Regions from separate parts of the Streptomyces sp. NPDC051582 genome, predicted to be linked through region 3. Evidence: riboswitches for the same ligand, from Rfam matches in the RefSeq annotation. Region 3 holds a riboswitch; each other region holds the start of a gene.
What was found. Region 3 has a riboswitch for thiamine pyrophosphate ahead of thiC (phosphomethylpyrimidine synthase ThiC). Riboswitches for the same ligand answer to the same signal wherever they lie in the genome.
Positions count from the first base shown of each region.

Region 1: another riboswitch for thiamine pyrophosphate. It lies ahead of thiO (glycine oxidase ThiO); the one in region 3 lies ahead of thiC (phosphomethylpyrimidine synthase ThiC).
Region 2: another riboswitch for thiamine pyrophosphate. It lies ahead of AB0M92_RS05950 (thiamine ABC transporter substrate-binding protein); the one in region 3 lies ahead of thiC (phosphomethylpyrimidine synthase ThiC).

Region 1 covers NZ_JBFAZJ010000018.1:80,576-86,224, reverse strand. The annotation lists gene pknB (Stk1 family PASTA domain-containing Ser/Thr kinase) at 1-867, opposite strand, end outside; gene AB0M92_RS23325 (thiazole synthase) at 1,094-1,888, opposite strand; gene thiS (sulfur carrier protein ThiS) at 1,894-2,094, opposite strand; gene thiO (glycine oxidase ThiO) at 2,091-3,344, opposite strand; TPP riboswitch at 3,342-3,454, opposite strand; gene AB0M92_RS23310 (FAD-dependent oxidoreductase) at 3,559-4,779, shown strand; gene AB0M92_RS23305 (Rv2175c family DNA-binding protein) at 4,933-5,298, shown strand; gene thiE (thiamine phosphate synthase) at 5,363-5,649, shown strand, end outside.
Region 2 covers NZ_JBFAZJ010000003.1:85,845-91,493, forward strand. The annotation lists gene AB0M92_RS05940 (ABC transporter ATP-binding protein) at 1-122, opposite strand, end outside; gene AB0M92_RS05945 (iron ABC transporter permease) at 122-1,804, opposite strand; gene AB0M92_RS05950 (thiamine ABC transporter substrate-binding protein) at 1,780-2,877, opposite strand; TPP riboswitch at 2,962-3,071, opposite strand; gene rlmN (23S rRNA (adenine(2503)-C(2))-methyltransferase RlmN) at 3,130-4,242, opposite strand; gene AB0M92_RS05960 (phosphatidate cytidylyltransferase) at 4,404-5,468, opposite strand; gene frr (ribosome recycling factor) at 5,468-5,649, opposite strand, start outside.
Region 3 covers NZ_JBFAZJ010000026.1:28,079-33,727, forward strand. The annotation lists gene AB0M92_RS28715 (YibE/F family protein) at 1-1,413, opposite strand; TPP riboswitch at 1,486-1,631, shown strand; gene thiC (phosphomethylpyrimidine synthase ThiC) at 1,626-3,413, shown strand; gene AB0M92_RS28725 (glycosyltransferase) at 3,517-4,647, opposite strand; gene AB0M92_RS28730 (hypothetical protein) at 4,880-5,649, shown strand, end outside.

The sequences.
Region 1 (5,649 bases), on a different contig from region 3:
CGGCACCGCGTCCAGCTCTGCGTCGCCGAGCAGCGCGCGGGCGTCGAGCGTCAGCCCGAGCAGCCCGGCGGCGTCGGTGGGCCGCAGCTCCGGATCGCGGGAGGTGGCGTACGTCACGAGCTGGTCCAGGATGCCGGGCAGCCCCGGAACGGCGGCCGACGGGGGCGGCACGTCCTCGTGGAGGTGCTGGTAGAGCACCTGGGCGGGGGTGCCGCCGGTGTGCGGCTTGGAGCCGGTGAGCATCTCGTACAGGACGACGCCGCAGGCGTAGACGTCCACGCGGGTGTCGGTGGCGCCGTTCTCGATCTGCTCCGGGGCGAGGTAGGAGACGGTGCCGAGGACGGCGCCGGTGGTGCTGGTGACGGTGTCGACGCTGCGGACCAGGCCGAAGTCCGCGACCTTGACCCGGCCGTCGTCGCCGATCAGGACGTTCTCGGGCTTCATGTCGCGGTGTACGAACCCGGCGCGGTGGGCGGCGCCGAGGGCGGCCAGGACCGGCTCCAGGATGTCGAGGGCCGCGCGGGGCTGGAGCGCGCCGCGCTCGCGGAGCACGTCGCGCAGCGTGCAGCCGGAGACGTACTCCATGGCCAGGTACGTGTACGGCCCGTCGGTGCCCTGGTCGAAGACGGCGACGACGTTGGGGTGCGCGAGGCGGGCGACGGACTTGGCCTCGCGGATGAAGCGGTCGACGAAGCCGGCGTCGGCGGCGAGCGCCGGGTGCATCACCTTGAGTGCGAGCACGCGGTCGAGGCGGGTGTCGACGGCCCGGTAGACCGTCGCCATGCCGCCGGCCGCGATGCGCGCGTCGACGCGGTAGCGGCCGTCGAGTGTCTGCCCGACGAGGGGGTCATCCAGGGTCGTATCCACCCGGCGATTCTACGAGCGTCCGTGCTGCCGCCGACCAGGGGCCGGTGAGGTTGCAGCGCAGCTGTGACGTGGGAGGCGCCGCGCGGGGTGCCCCTGCCTGCGGCGCAGCCGTGAGACGAGGCAGCGGCCCGGGGCCCGCGGCGAGCGCCCACGCTCTCCCCCCGCCCCGCCCGGGGGCGAGGGGGGACGGTGGGCACGCGTCGTGAGTTCCCGTACCCCCGCCACCTCAGAACGCCGGGCGTTCCGGGTCCAGGGCGGCTCGGCCCTCGGTGGGGGAGGAGGCTTCCGCGAAGCGGCGCTGGGGGATGCGGCCCGCACGGTGGGCCAGCCGGCCCGCCGACACCGCGTCGCGCATGGCAGCCGCCATCAGGACCGGGAACTGGGCCCGGGTCACCGCCGAGGCGAGCATCACCGCCGCGCACCCCAGCTCCATCGCCAGCGCCACGTCCGAGGCCGTGCCCGCCCCCGCGTCCAGGATCACCGGGACCCCGGCCCGCTCCGCGATCAGCTCGAAGTTGTGCGGGTTGCGGATCCCCATCCCCGACCCGATCGGCGACCCCAGCGGCATGATCGCCGCGCAGCCCACGTCCTCCAGCTTGCGGGCGAGGACCGGGTCGTCATTCGTGTAGGGGAGGACGGTGAAGCCCTCGTCCACCAGGGTCTCCGCCGCGTCCAGCAGCTCCACCCCGTCGGGCAGCAGCGTCCGTTCGTCCGCCACCACCTCCAGCTTGATCCAGTCGGTGCCCAGCGCCTCCCGCGCCAGGCGCGCGGTCAGCACGGCCTCGCCCGCCGTGAAGCACCCCGCCGTGTTCGGGAGTACGGAGATGCCCAGTTTCGTCAGCACCGACAGGACGGAGCCCTGCACCGTCGGGTCCAGCCGCCGCATGGCCACCGTGGTGAGCTCCGTACCGGACGCGACCAGCGCCCGTTCCAGGACGTCCAGGCTCGGCGCCCCGCCCGTGCCCATGATCAGGCGGGACGAGAAGGTCCGGCCGGCCAGCTGAAAGGCGTCGTCAGCCATCGCGCTCAGCCCCCCTGGACCGCGGTGAGGACCTCGACCCGGTCGCCCTCGCCCACCGGTGTGAGCGGCCACTGCCCGCGCGGGACGACGGTCTCGTTCAGTGCGGCCGCCACGCCGGACGGAGCCGCGGTCAAGGTGGCGACCACCGCGTCGAGGGTGGTGCCGGCCGCGATCTCGCGCGGCTCGCCGTTGACGGAGATGGTCATGCGTACGACTCCTGACGTGCGGCGGAGAACCGGCGCGGGGTGAACGGGCGGGCGATCTCCGGCACCGTGCCGGTGGTCAGCAGCTCCGCCATCACGTCGCCGGTGAGCGGGGTCAGCAGCACCCCGTTGCGGTAGTGCCCGGTGGCCAGGTGCAGGCCGGGCAGTTCGGTCGGGCCGAGCAGCGGGGCGTTGTCCGGGGACCCGGGCCGCAGTCCGGCCCGGGTCTCGGTCAGCGGCAGTTCGGTGATGCCGGGCACCAGCTCGTGGGCGTCGCGCAGGAGTTCGTAGACCCCGCCCGCGGTGACGGTGGTGTCCCAGCCGAGTTCCTCGCTGGTGGCCCCGATGACGAGCTCGCCGTTCTCGCGCGGCACCAGGTAGACGTGGCTGCCGCGCACCACCGCCCGCACCGTCCGCGAGAGGAACGGCGCGTACGCCGCCGGCACCGCGAGCCGCAGCACCTGGCCCTTCACGGGCCGTACGGGAGGCAGCGCCTGCGGCGGTACGCCGGCCAGCCGGCCGCTGAGCGAGCCCGCGGCCAGCACCACCTGGTCGGCGCGCAGCTCCGTACCGTCGTCGAGCCGTACGCCGACGGCCCGGTCGGCGGCGGTCAGCAGCCGCTCCGCGGCCGCCCGGCGGATCTCCACCCCGGCGCGCTCGCACGCGGCCAGCAGCGCGGCCGCCAGCCGGCGCGGATCGACCTGGTGGTCGCCGTCCACGCGCAGGCCGCCCCGTACACCCGGCGCCAGCATGGGCTCCAGGCGGCGGCACTCGCGGCCGGTGAGCCATTCGGACTCCAGGCCGCAACGGCGCTGGAGGGCGTGCAGTTCACGCAGGTGCAGCCGGTCGTCGGCGTCGAGGGCGACGGCGAGCGTGCCGCAGGCCCGGTAGCCGATGTCCATCCCGCCGCTGGCCTCGGCCAGCTCGGCGGCGAACTCCGGGTAGCGGGCCGCGGAGGCGAGGTTGAGTCCCAGCAGGGTCTCCTCGCCGTAGTGCAGCTCCGTGACGGCGGCGAGCATGCCGGCCGCGACCTGCGCGGCGCCGCCGCCGGGCGCCGGGTCGGCGAGTACGGTCCGCAGTCCGTGCCGGGCCGCCCGCCAGGCGGTGACCAGGCCGATGATCCCGCCCCCGACGACGAGGACGTCGGACCCGGAGGACGCGGAGGACCCGGAGGATCCCGAGGACCCGGGGGATCCGGCGGAGCCCGCGGCCCCCGGGGATCCCGGATCGGATCCGTTCAGAGATGAGTGCATGGGCGTCCAGCCCCTCCCTTCGCCGGCATGACCCGGATCAGGTTCGTACGGTCGGAGGCCGCTCAGCCTCCCTCTCAGCCCGGTGCGCCCGGACTCCCGCGATAGGTACGGGCGCCAGCCTAACCCCGCCGCCGGGGGCGGGTAAGGCTGCCTCCCCGGCGACCGCGCCGAGCCGCTGTTCCTGACGAAGCGTCAGATCGCTAGGCTGGGCGGTGTGAGCGAGCAGACGGAACAGACTCAGAGCGGCGTCGTCATCGTCGGCGCCGGAATGGCCGGGGTGCAGACCGCGGTCGCGCTGCGGGAGCAGGGGTGGCGCCGCCCGATCACCCTGCTGGGCGCCGAACCCCACCAGCCGTACGACCGGCCGCCGCTGTCGAAGGCGGTGCTGCTCGGCAAGGCCGAGGACTCCGCGTTCGACGTGGACTTCGAGGGGCTCGGCATCGTGCTCCGGCTCGGGGTGGAGGTCACCGGACTGCGGGCCGCCGAGCGCGAGCTGGACACCGAGGCGGGGCCGGTCCCGTACGACGTCCTCGTCCTGGCGACCGGCGCCGAACCGCTGACCCTGCCCGGGTCCGAGGGCGTACCCGGCGTGCACCTGCTGCGCACCCTGGACGACGCGGCCCGGCTGCGGCCGGTGCTGGCGAGCGCTCCGGCGACCGTGGTGGTCGGCGCGGGCTGGATCGGCGCGGAATTCGCCACCGCGGCGCGCGAGGCGGGCTGCGCGGTCACCGTCGTCGAGGCGGCCGACCGGGTGCTGGCCGGGGCGCTGCCCGCGGAGGTCGCGGCCCCCATGGCCCACTGGTACGAGCAGGCCGGGGCCGCGCTGCTGACCGGCGCCAAGGTCTCCTCGGTGGAGTCCGGGCGGGTCCTGCTCGCGGACGGGCGGGAGCTGCCGGCGGGCGCGGTGGTCGTCGGCATCGGGGCCCGGCCGGCGACCCGGTGGCTGGCGGGCTCGGGGGTGGAGCTCGGGCCGGAGGGCGCGGTCACCGCGGACGAGTACCTGCGGACCGGCCTGCCCGATGTGTACGCGGTCGGCGACTGCGCGTCGTTCCCGTCGGCCCGCTACGGGGCGCGGCTGCTGGTCCACCACTGGGACAACGCCCTCCAGGGGCCGCGGGTGGTCGCGGCGAACGTCGTGGCGGGCAAGGCGCTCCAGGTCTACGACCCGGTGCCGTACTTCTGGTCGGAGCAGTTCGGGCGGTTCGTCCAGTACGCGGGCCACCACGCGGGCGCCGACGAGCTGGTGTGGCGCGGGGACCCCGCCGAGGCGGGCTGGTCGGTGTGCTGGCTGCGGGACGGGGCGCTGGCCGCGGTCCTGGCGGTCGGCAGGCCGCGGGACCTGGCGCAGGGGCGGAAGCTGATCGAGACGGGCGCCCCGGTGGACCCGGCCAGGGTCGCCGATCCCGCGGTTCCGCTGAAGTCGGCGCTGGTCTAGGCAGTGGGCCGGACGGCGGGCCGGGCGGTGGGCCAGCCGATGCTCCCGGCGCTGGTCCCGCACCCCGCCCGGACCCCGCCCGGGCGGGGTCCGGGGACCCGGACGGGTCGGCCCGGGTACCGGGTGTCAGTCCGAGGTGGCAGGCTTGTGCCCGTGACCGAGATTGACGCAAAGATCGACGCCCTTGTCCCCGCCTGGCTGTACGTACCCGACATCGCCGAGATGCTCGACATCGAAGTGACCCGGGTCCGCCAGCTGGTCAAGGAAGGTCAGCTGATCGCCGTACGCCGGGGCGAGAACCGTTCGCTCCAGGTGCCCGCCCCCTTCATCGACGGCGACAAGATCGTCAAGGGCCTGCCCGGCCTGCTGACCGTGCTCCGCGACGACGGCTTCTCCGACGAGGAGATCCTGGAGTGGATGTTCACCCCGGACCCGACCCTGCCCGGCACCCCCGCGCAGGCGCTGAGCGAGAATCGCGGCACGGAGGTGAAGCGCCGCGCTCAGGCGCTCGCCCTCTGACCGGCTGATCCACCGGCGTACGGGCCCGCCCGGGCCCGTACGCCACCACCAGGGGGGAACACCCATGCAGCAGCTGTCCGACGCCCGGCTCTACCTGTGCACGGACGCCCGCAAGCGGCAGGGGGACCTCTCCGGGTTCCTCGACGCGGTCCTGGCCGGCGGCGTCGACATCGTCCAGCTGCGCGACAAGGGCATGGAGGCCGGCGAGGAGCTCGAACACCTCCAGGTGTTCGCCGAGGCCGCGCGCCGGCACGGCAAGCTCCTCGCGGTGAACGACCGCGCCGACGTCGCCCACGCCATCGGCTCCGACGTCCTGCACCTGGGCCAGGGCGACATCCCGGTGCCCGCCGC
Region 2 (5,649 bases), on a different contig from region 3:
CCGCTTCCGCTGGGCCCGAGCACGCACACGATCTCGTGCTCGGCCACCTCCAGGTCGACCGCGTCGACGACGGCGCGCTCACCGAAGCGCACCGACACCCCGGCCAGTTCGAGCAACGTCATCAGAACTCTCCCGAGGTCTTGTCGGGGCGCAGCCGCTCCAGCACCAGCAGGGACACCGCGCACACCAGCATCAAAATCGTGCTCAGGGCCATCGCCTGCCCGTAGTTCAGCTCACCGGCCCGCCCCAGCAGCCGCGCCACGGCCACCGGCAGCGTCGGCCGGTCGGGCCGGGCGATGAAGACGGTCGCCCCGAACTCCCCCAGCGAGACGGCGAAGGCGAATCCGGCCGCGATCAGCAGCGCCCGCCGCACCAGCGGCAGGTCCACCTCCCGCCAGGCCCGCAGCGGGGAGGCCCCGAGCACCGCGGCGGCCTCGCGCAGCCGCCCGTCCACGGCGCGCAGCACCGGCAGCATGGTCCGTACGACGAAGGGCACGCCCACCAGCGCCTGCGCGAGCGGCACCAGGATCCACGAGGTCCGCAGGTCCAGCGGCGGCTCGTCCAGGGTGATCAGGAACCCGAAGCCGACGGTCACGGCCGACACCCCCAGCGGAAGCATCAGCAGCGCGTCGAACCCGCGCACGAACCGGCCCCCGCGCCGGGTCAGCGCCGCCGCCGCGAGCCCTCCGATCACCAGGGCTATGGCGGTGGCGGCGAGCGCGTACTGGAGGGAGTTCCAGATGGCCTCCAGCGGGGGCACCAGAAACGTTCCGCCACCCGCGCCCACGTCCTGGAGCGCCCGGTAGAAGCCGAACCCGTACCCGCCGGGCGCGTCGAGGGAGCGCTCCACCAGCACCGCCAGCGGAGCCACGATCAGCAGCGCCACCGTCAGCAGCACCCCGCCCAGCAGGGCCCGCTGCCCCGCCCCGTCGACCCGGTGCGCGGTGCGCGCCGGATCGACGAGCCGCAGGGCGGTCTCCCGCCGGCGCACCGTCCGGGCGTGGATTGCGAGGATCAGGCCGACCGCCACGAACTGGACCATCGTGAGGACGGCGGCCGTCGGCAGGTCCAGCAGCTGCGCGGTCTGCCGGTAGACCTCCACCTCCAAGGTGGCGTACGCGGGCCCGCCGAGGATCTGCACGACGCCGAAGGAGGTGAACGTGAACAGGAACACCATCAGCGAGGCCGCGGCCACCGCGGGCCCCAGCGCGGGCAGCGTCACCCGCCGCCACGCGGCGAACCGCCCGGCGCCGAGCACCCGGGCGGCCTCCTCCTGGCGCGGGTCCAGCTGCGCCCAGAGCCCTCCGACCGTCCGTACGACGACGGCGTAGTTGAAGAAGACGTGCGCGAGCAGGATCGCCCACACGGTGGTGTCCAGCCGGACGCCCCACAGCTCGTCCAGCAGCCCGCCCCGCCCGACCAGCGCCAGGAAGGCGGTGCCGACGACCACCGTCGGCAGCACGAACGGGACCGTGACCACCGCCCGCAGCAGCTGTTTGCCGCGGAACTCGAAGCGCGCGAAGACGTACGCGCCGGGGAGTGCGATCAGGAGCGTGAGCGCCGTGGACGCGAGCGCCTGCCAGGTGGTGAACCAGAGCACGTCGGCGATGTCCGGCCGGGCCAGCACCTCGCCGATCCGGCCGAACTGCCAGCCCTCGTCGGTCTTGATCCCGCGCCCGACGATCGCGGCCACGGGATAGGCGAAGAACAGCCCGAAGAAGGCGAGCGGTACGGCCATCAGCCCGAGCCGGACGGCCGTACCGCGCGCGCTCTCGCGTCCTACTTCACGACGAGCGAGGACCATGTCTTGACCCACTGCTCACGGTTCTTGGCGATGGTCTCGGGAGCCACGTTCTCGGGCTTCTCGACGACCACGCCGTGCTTCGTGAACAGCTCCGGCAGCTTCGCGTCCTTGACCACCGGGTTCACGAACATCTGGAGCGGCATGTCCTCCTGGAACTTCTTGCCCACCAGGAAGTCGAGGAGCGCCTTGCCGCCCTCCTCGTTCTTCGCGCCCTTGAGCAGGCCCGCGAACTCGACCTGGCGGAAGCAGGTGCCGGTGGACACGCCCGTGGGCGCCTCGGCCGGCTGCGGCTCGCCGTACAGGACCTCGACCGGCGGGCTGGAGGCGTACGAGACGACCAGCGGCCGGTCGCCCTTGGCCTTCTTGCCGCCCGCGGAGCCGGAGAAGCGCTCGTTGTACGCCTGCTCCCAGCCGTCGACCACCTCGACGCCGTTGGCCTTGAGCTTGCTCCAGTAGTCCTTCCAGCCTTCCTCGCCGTACTTGCCGACGGAGGCGAGGAGGAAGCCGAGGCCCGGCGAGGAGGTCGCCGCGTTCTCGGTGACCAGCAGGTTCTTGTACTCCGGCTTGACCAGGTCGTCCAGCGTCTGCGGCGGGGCGATCTTCTTGTCGGCGAAGTACGCCTTGTCGTAGTTGACGCAGATGTCGCCCGAGTCGATCGGGGTGACCCGGTGCTGCTTGTCGAGCACGTACTCGGGCTTCACGTCGGCCAGGCCCTTGACCTCGTACGGCGTGAAGATGCCGTTGTCGAGGGCGCGGGAGAGCAGCGTGTTGTCCACACCGAAGAACACGTCGCCGCGCGGCGAGCCCTTGGTGAGGATCTCCTGGTTGAGGGCGGCGCCCGCGTCCCCGGACTTCAGGACCTTGACGGTGTAGCCGCTCTGCTGCTCGAACTCCTTGAGGACCGTGTCGGTCACGTTGAAGGAGTCGTGCGAGACGAGCGTGACGGTCTTGGACTTCGGCGCGTCACTCGCGCCGGACGCGGACTCGTCCTTGGCGCCGCCGCACGCGCTGAGCGTGGCGACGCCGAGCGCGGCCGCGAGCGCAGCGCCCGCGAACTTCTTGGTGGTGCTCACTGGTGATTCCTCCTGGGAAGACCAGGAGAAGACGCGGCCCTGCCCGGCGCTCAGTGCGAGCGGTCGCCGGGCAGGGCGCAACAGCTTGAGTGATGACCGAACTTCCTACCCCGAATGACCGGGGCGAGGTTCAGAGGGTCTGCGGATGACGGTTACCGCACTCTCAGCGCTGTGGCGCTCCCCTGTCGGAATATGCAATTGGTTCGGCCACAGGGTACCCCGTGGCCGAATCGGGCCCGCGAAAAGCGCGGGCTAGCGCTCGGAGGCGGCCAGCTGGCCGCACGCGCCGTCGATCTCCTGGCCGCGGGTGTCCCGGACGGTCACCGGCACGCCGTGGCGGGCGATGGCCTCGACGAAGGCCTTCTCGTCCTCCGGACGCGAAGCGGTCCACTTCGAGCCCGGCGTCGGGTTCAGCGGGATCAGGTTGACGTGGACGCGCTTGCCCTTGAGCAGGCGGCCGAGGAGGTCGCCGCGCCAGGCCTGGTCGTTGATGTCGCGGATGAGGGCGTACTCGATGGAGATCCGGCGGCCGGACTTCTCGGCGTACTCCCAGGCCGCGTCCAGGACCTCGCGGACCTTCCAGCGGGTGTTCACGGGGACGAGGGTGTCGCGCAGCTCGTCGTCCGGCGCGTGCAGGGAGACCGCGAGGCGGCACTTGAAGCCCTCGTCGGCGAAGCGCAGCATGGCCGGGACCAGGCCGACGGTGGAGACGGTGATGCCGCGCTGCGACAGGCCGAGGCCGTCGGGCTCGGGGTCGGTGAGGCGGCGGATGGCGCCCACGACCCGCTTGTAGTTGGCCAGCGGCTCGCCCATGCCCATGAAGACGATGTTGGACAGCCGCGCCGGTCCGCCGGGGACCTCGCCGTCGCGCAGCGCCCGCATGCCGTCGACGATCTGGTGGACGATCTCGGCGGTGGACAGGTTGCGGTCCAGACCCGCCTGGCCGGTGGCGCAGAACGGGCAGTTCATGCCGCAGCCGGCCTGCGAGGAGATGCACATGGTGACCCGGTCGGGGTAGCGCATCAGCACGGACTCGACGAGCGTGCCGTCGTGCAGCTTCCACAGCGTCTTGCGCGTGGTGTCCTCGTCGCACGAGATGTGCCGGATGACGTTCATCAGCTCGGGCAGCAGCTCCTGCTGGAGCTTCTCCCGCGAGCCCGCCGGGATGTCGGTCCACTCGGCCGGGTCGTGCGCGTACCGGGCGAAGTAGTGCTGCGAGAGCTGCTTGGCCCGGAAGGGCTTCTCGCCGATCGCGGCGACCGCCTCGCGACGCTCCTCGGGGGTGAGGTCGGCGAGATGCCGGGGCGGCTTCTTGGCCCCGCGAGGGGCGACGAAGGTGAGCTCTCCCGGGACAGGGCGGGCCATGGCTGGTACTCCTCGTAAGACGAAAGGCGCGCCGCAGAAGCAGCGCGCCCTTCAAGAGTAACCGCCCGGACCCACCCAAAGCCTTCAGACGTACGTCGTCCCAGCTCAGCGGGGTTGCCCTGGTGAACCGCCCGCCGGCCGGAAGCCCAGGGGGCCCGGTTTCAGCCGGTGCCGACGAACGCGGCGAGCAGCAGCCACACCACCGGGGCGGTCGGCAGCAGGGAGTCGAGGCGGTCCATGATGCCGCCGTGGCCCGGCAGCAGCGTGCCCATGTCCTTGATGCCCAGGTCCCGCTTGATCATCGACTCGCCGAGGTCGCCCAGCGTGGCGCTGACCGCGACGGCGAGACCGAGCAGCAGGCCCTGCCACCAGACGCCCCCGTCGATCAGGAACTCCATGCAGAGCGCGCCGGCCGCCATCGCGAAGGCGACCGCGCCGAACAGCCCCTCGCGGGTCTTGCCGGGGCTGATGCGCGGCGCCAGCTTCGTCTTGCCGAAGCGCCAGCCCACCGCGTACGCCCCGGTGTCGCTGACCACGGTCAGCAGCAGGAAGGTGACCACGCGCTCGGGACCGTCGTCCGCGGTGAGCAGCATCGCGACGAAGGTGGCCAGGAAGGGCACGTAGAAGGCCGCGAAGACGCCTGCGGTGACGTCTTTGAGGTAGTCCTCGGGCGGTTCGGTCATCCGCCAGACGAGGACCGCCAGCGCCGTCAGGGCCATGGCCACCCAGGCGCCCTCGGCGCCCCGGACGTACCCGGCGATGACCATCGCGGCGCCGCCGACCGCGAGCGGGACGAGCGGGGCCTTGATGCCCTTCTTCTCCTGGAGCCGGGAGGTGAGCTCCCACAGGCCCACGACGACCGCGACGACGATGACGCCGACGAAGACCGCCTTGACGATGAACAGCGAAGCGAAGATCACCGCACCGAGGCCGACACCGACCCCTATGGCGGCACGCAGGTCTCGCCCCGCCCGCTTCTTCGGCGGGGGCGTGGCGTCCTGCGGTGCCTGCGAGGGCGGGGGGCTGGGCATGGGCTCCTGCGGCGGCGTCTCGGCGCGGAACGGGGGGCCGCCCTCGGCGGCCCCCCGATCGCGTGCTTCCCGGTCGTCGAAGTCACGGCCGGCGGCATCGGGCACGATGGGCATGGGCCGAGTGTGCGGGCCCACCAGCGCATCGTATGCGGGACCCGCCGGAACCGGCTCCGTGGCCCAGGGAGAGTCGTTCATCAGACCTCTAGGAGCTCGGATTCCTTGTGCTTCAGCAGCTCGTCCACCTGCGCGACGTACTTCGCGGTGGTGTCGTCGAGCTCCTTCTCGGCGCGGCGCACCTCGTCCTCGCCGGCTTCCTTGTCCTTGACGAGCTTGTCGAGGGCGTCCTTCGCCTTGCGGCGGACGGCGCGGATGGAAA
Region 3 (5,649 bases):
TCAGCGCTTGCGCCGCCGGCCCCGGCCGCCGCGGACCGGCCCCGAGGCCGCCGCTCCGGCCGGGGAGCCCGGCCGGTCGGCGGACACCACCAGCGCCGCGAGCGCGGTGGTCACCGGGACCGAGGCGACCAGGCCGATCGACCCGACCAGAGTGCGTACGATCTCTTCCGCGACCAGTTCGCTGTTGGCCACCGAACCCATACTGCTGTTCGCGATCGAGAACAGCAGCAGCAGCGGAAGCGCTGCGCCCGCGTAGGCCAGCACCAGCGTGTTGACCACCGAGGCGATGTGGTCGCGGCCGATCCGGATGGCCGCGCGGTACAGGGCGCGGGGCCCCATCGACGAGTCGGCCTGGTGGAGTTCCCAGACCGCCGACGTCTGGGTGACCGTCACGTCGTCGAGCACGCCCAGCGATCCGATGATCACGCCCGCGAGCAGCAGACCGCTCATGTCGATGTCCGGGTAGAGCCCGTGGATGAGCCCGGTGTTGTCGTCGGTGTTGCCGCTGAGGAACGCCCAGTCGACGAATGCCGAGCCGAGCAGCCCGATCAGCAGCAGCGAGACGAGTGTGCCGAGGACGGCGACGGACGTACGAGCGCTCAGGCCATGGCACATGTACAGCGCGATGAGCATGATGGCGCTGGCTCCGACGACCGCGACGACCAGTGGGTTCGAGCCTTGGAGGATCGCCGGGAGGATGAACAGGGTCAGCACGCCGAAGCTGACGACCAGCGCGATCAGCGCGAACAGGCCCCGCATCCGTCCGACGACGACCACGGCCACGGCGAAGATGCCGGCCAGCACCGCCAGCGGGAGCTTGCGGTTCACGTCGACCACGGAGTACTGGAGGTCCCGGGGCGCGTCCGGCGCGTACGCGACGACGACCTCCTGGTCCTTCTCCAGTTGCCTTGGTGCGCCCGGCTGGACGATCTCGATGAACGTCCGGCCCTTGTCCGGACCGGTGCCGACCTCGATGGTGGCCTTCTTGCAGTCGCCGGTCTGCTGGGCCTGGGCCTCACGGCCCTCCGGGGTGGTGGCGTTCCCGGTGGTCGGCACCTGCGAGGCGTTCACCGATTTGCAGTCGACCTGTGCGAGCCCGACGACCCGGCCCTGCTGGGTCTGCCGGTCGAAGCCCACCCCGGAGCGCTCGTGGGCGGGCGCTCCGCCCGGCCAGAGAACCACCATGCCGACGAAGACGGCCACGGCGAAGGGGATCAGGACCGCCGCGATGACCTTGCGCAGGTGCTTCGAGACGGGAGCCGCCGGTCCGTGGCCGTGGGAATGACCGTGGGAGTGGCCCTGGGCCGGGATCTGGTCGTGCCGGTGGTCGTCGTGCCCGTGGCCCACATGCGCGTGGTCGCTGTGACCCGTGGGCTCGGTGGGCTGGGTGGGGGGCTGCGGCGAGGACGTCACCGGCAGATCATCGCAAGAGTTCAGGGGGCCCACTGTTCAGCACGCCACAAATGACGCTAGCGTGGGGGCACCTTTGCACAACGCGGGAGCTCGGAGCACCGGGCTGAGAGGGCGCTGATCACCGTACGCGCAGCACAGATGCGTACGGGAAGAGGCTGCGTCGACCGCCGAACCTGTTACCGGGTAATGCCGGCGTAGGGAGATCAGGTCTCATGACCATTCAGGACGCACGCACGCCTGCCGTCAGCCAGGACGACGCCGACCGGACCGAGCGCCAGCCGGGCTGGCACAAGGGCTACGTGGCGGGCTCCCGCCCCGACATCCGGGTGCCGGTCCGTCAGGTCCACCTCACCAACGGCAAGGACGTGACGCTCTACGACACGTCCGGGCCGTACACCGACCCTCAGATCGAGACCGACGTGCGGCGCGGCCTGCCGCCGCTGCGCGAGAACTGGATCATCAGCCGCGGCGACACCGAGGAGTACGCGGGCCGCCCCGCGCGCCCCGAGGACGACGGCATCAAGCACACCTCGCCCCGAGGTGGCCTCAAGAACCTCGACGCGGTCTTCCCGGGGCGTCCGCGCCAGCCCCGCCGGGGCCGGGACGGCGCCGCCGTCACGCAGCTCGCGTACGCCCGCCGCGGTGAGATCACCCCGGAGATGGAGTACGTCGCGATCCGCGAGAACGTCTCCCCCGAGGTCGTCCGTGAGGAGATCGCCGCAGGTCGCGCGGTGCTTCCCGCGAACGTGAACCACCCCGAGATCGAGCCGATGATCATCGGTAAGCGATTCCTGGTGAAGGTCAACGCCAACATCGGCAACTCCGCGGTCACCTCCTCCATCGAGGAGGAGGTCGACAAGATGACCTGGGCGACCAAGTGGGGCGCCGACACGGTCATGGACCTCTCGACCGGCCGCAACATCCACACCACCCGCGAGTGGGTGCTGCGCAACTCCCCGGTCCCGATCGGCACCGTGCCGCTGTACCAGGCGCTGGAGAAGGTCGACGGCCGCGCCGAGGACCTGACCTGGGAGATCTACAAGGACACGGTCATCGAGCAGGCGGAGCAGGGCGTCGACTACATGACGGTCCACGCCGGCGTGCTGCTCCCGTACGTGCCGCTGACCGCCCGCCGCAAGACCGGCATCGTCTCCCGCGGCGGTTCGATCATGGCCGCCTGGTGCCTGGCGCACCACAAGGAGAACTTCCTCTACACGAACTTCGAGGAGCTCTGCGAGATCCTCGCGACGTACGACGTCACGTACTCGCTCGGCGACGGCCTGCGCCCCGGCTCCATCGCGGACGCCAACGACGCAGCGCAGTTCGCGGAGCTGAAGACGCTGGGCGAGCTGAACACGATCGCCAAGCGGCACAACGTGCAGACCATGATCGAGGGCCCGGGCCACGTCCCGATGCACAAGATCAAGGAGAACATCGACCTCCAGCAGGAGATCTGCGAGGAGGCGCCGTTCTACACGCTCGGCCCGCTGACCACGGACGTCGCCCCGGCGTACGACCACATCACCTCGGGCATCGGCGCCGCGATGATCGCCTGGTGGGGCACCGCGATGCTCTGCTACGTCACGCCGAAGGAGCACCTGGGCCTGCCCAACCGTGACGACGTGAAGACCGGCGTCATCACGTACAAGATCGCCGCTCACGCGGCCGACCTGGCCAAGGGCCACCCGGGCGCCCAGGAATGGGACGACGCCCTGTCGGACGCGCGGTTCGAGTTCCGCTGGGAGGACCAGTTCAACCTGGCCCTCGACCCGGACACGGCCCGCGAGTTCCACGACGAGACGCTCCCGGCCGAACCGGCCAAGACCGCGCACTTCTGCTCGATGTGCGGTCCGAAGTTCTGCTCGATGAAGATCTCCCAGGACATCCGCCGTGAGCACGGCGGCGACCTGAAGGCCGATGAGATCGAGGCGGGCATGGCGGAGAAGTCCGCCGAGTTCGCCGCGAGCGGGAACCGGGTCTACCTCCCGCTGGCGGACTGACCCGCCCATGACGGCCGGCGCTGCTCTGGGGAGGATGAGGGGGCTTCCCAGAGCAGTGTCCCGGCATGCGCCCGCACGGACGCACGCCGCGCGGCGGTGGGGGTCAGACCTTCGCGTCGCGCGATGTTTCACGTGAAACAGGGACGGCCGGCCCGCTGCGGGCCACCGCGAAACCGCGATTGGCCTCTGTCTGGCGACGATACGGCTCGGGCAGGTCGGGCAGGGCCAGCAGTCGGTCGCAGGCGCGCAGTGAGGCTTGCACGTCCCCCACCCAGTACGCGGTGATGGAGTGCTCGAAGAGCAGCCCCCACCGGTACACCCATGGCTGGACGAACAGCAGGTCCGGAGGGACCGGGCGGTCCAGCACCGCCGAGGTGATCGCGTGGGCCGTGTGGTGGCGCCCCAGCACCCTGAGCCTGGAGGCGAGTTCGTAGCAGGCTTCCAGCCGGGTGGGCCGGGACTCCCAGGCCTGCGAAAGGGCGTCCATGGCGGCGGGCCAGTCGCCGGACTCGGCGCTCAGGACTCCGGCCTGGAGCAGCGCGTAGTAGGCCTCCTCGGCCCAGCCGCCCATGGCTGCGCGGCGTCGGTAGAGCCGGATCGCCGCGGCGGTGTCGCCCATGTCCCGCATCGTCTGGGCGAGGTAGAAGACCGTCCTGGTGTTGGAGGGGTCCTTTTCGAGTTCGGCGCCGAGCAAGCGGGCATCACGTTCGAACTTGTCGTGCCGGGAGCCCCCGTCCGCGTGGTCTTCGATGAACAGCGCGTCGAGGTTCTCCTGGAATCCGGGACGCTCGTCGTACTCCCCGGGGGCGTCGCAGGTCAGGTACTCGTGGGTGACGCCCTCGTACCGCCAGGGGAGGTCACCCCGGACCAGCCGCTTGATGCGGTACTCCGTCGTGCCCTCGTGGCGCAACATGTACGACTGCGCGGTGAGCGGGGGCAGCGGGCCGGTGCGGCGCAGGACGAGGTCGGCGTCGAGGAGGAGCAGGTAGTCGGCCTTGCCGCGGGCATGCGCGATGTTGAGACTGCGATTGTGCCCGAAGTCGGTCCAGGGTTCCTCGTGGAGCTCGCCGGGGATGCCGCGCAGGGCGCTCCGGATCAGCTCCTGGGTGCCGTCGGTGGACCCGGTGTCGGAGATGACCCAGGTATCGATGAGGTCCCGTACCGAGTCGAGGCAGCGCTCGATGACGGCGGACTCGTTCTTCACGATCATGCAGAGGCAGATGGTCGGCTTCACGGCCGCTGACCCTAGGGACGGGGCCGGGCGGCCCGTGGGCGCCGCGCCGGGGTGCGGCCCCGGGTGGCTCCCTCCTGCACCGCCAAGTGGCTGCGCGCGCTGGTCCGATTTGCTGACAGGCGGGCGCGGCGAGGTGGCGCACGGGGCACCGGTCTTCAGGATGACCCGCGGGTCCGGTCACCTGTCCGGACTCCGAGCGATCATTCGATCCGGTGTGTGCGAGGAGCGGTACATGAGTTCTGAGGACAGGGCCCGATCCATCCTGGGGCCCCTGCCCCGAAGGGCCGGCTGGCTGGCGGGAGGCACCTTCGCCTCCGTCGCGCTGGTTCTGGCGAGCATTGCGGCCCCGGCCGCGGCTGGCGCCACGCAGCCGACGGGGACGGTGGTGACCGGTGGTGGTGGTGACCACTGCAAGCAGCGCCCCAACAAGAAGGCGATGAGCCCGGCCGGGCAGTCGGGGAACGACAAGTGCAAGTCCGGCACGCCCGGACCGAGGGGTCCGCGCGGCCCCAAGGGCCACACCGGAGCAACCGGCCCGACCGGTCCGACGGGTTCCACGGGTGCCACGGGTTCAACCGGCCCGACGGGCGCGACCGGCTCCACGGGTGCCACGGGCCCCACCGGCCCGGCGACCGGCGTGACCGGTCCGACGGGCCCCACGGGATCGATGGGCATTCCGGGTCTGACCGGCTCCACCGGCGCGACGGGCTCCACGGGCCCGACGGGCCCCACGGGTGCCACCGGCGCCACGGGCCCGACCGGCGCGAGGGGTGCCAGCGGTCAGTGCTTCGACGTGGACTCGATCCGTCCCGCAGCCTCGCGTGAGGTCAAGGCGGTCCTCTCCGAAACGATCACCTACGCGGGCATCCGCGACCTGACGCCCAACCGCACCAACTGGCGCTGGTACGACCTCACCGACACCGGAGAGACCTACCCGACCGACGCATGCGCCGTGTCGGTCTCCTCCCAGGCCAACATCGTCAACATCGAGGTGCTGACGAC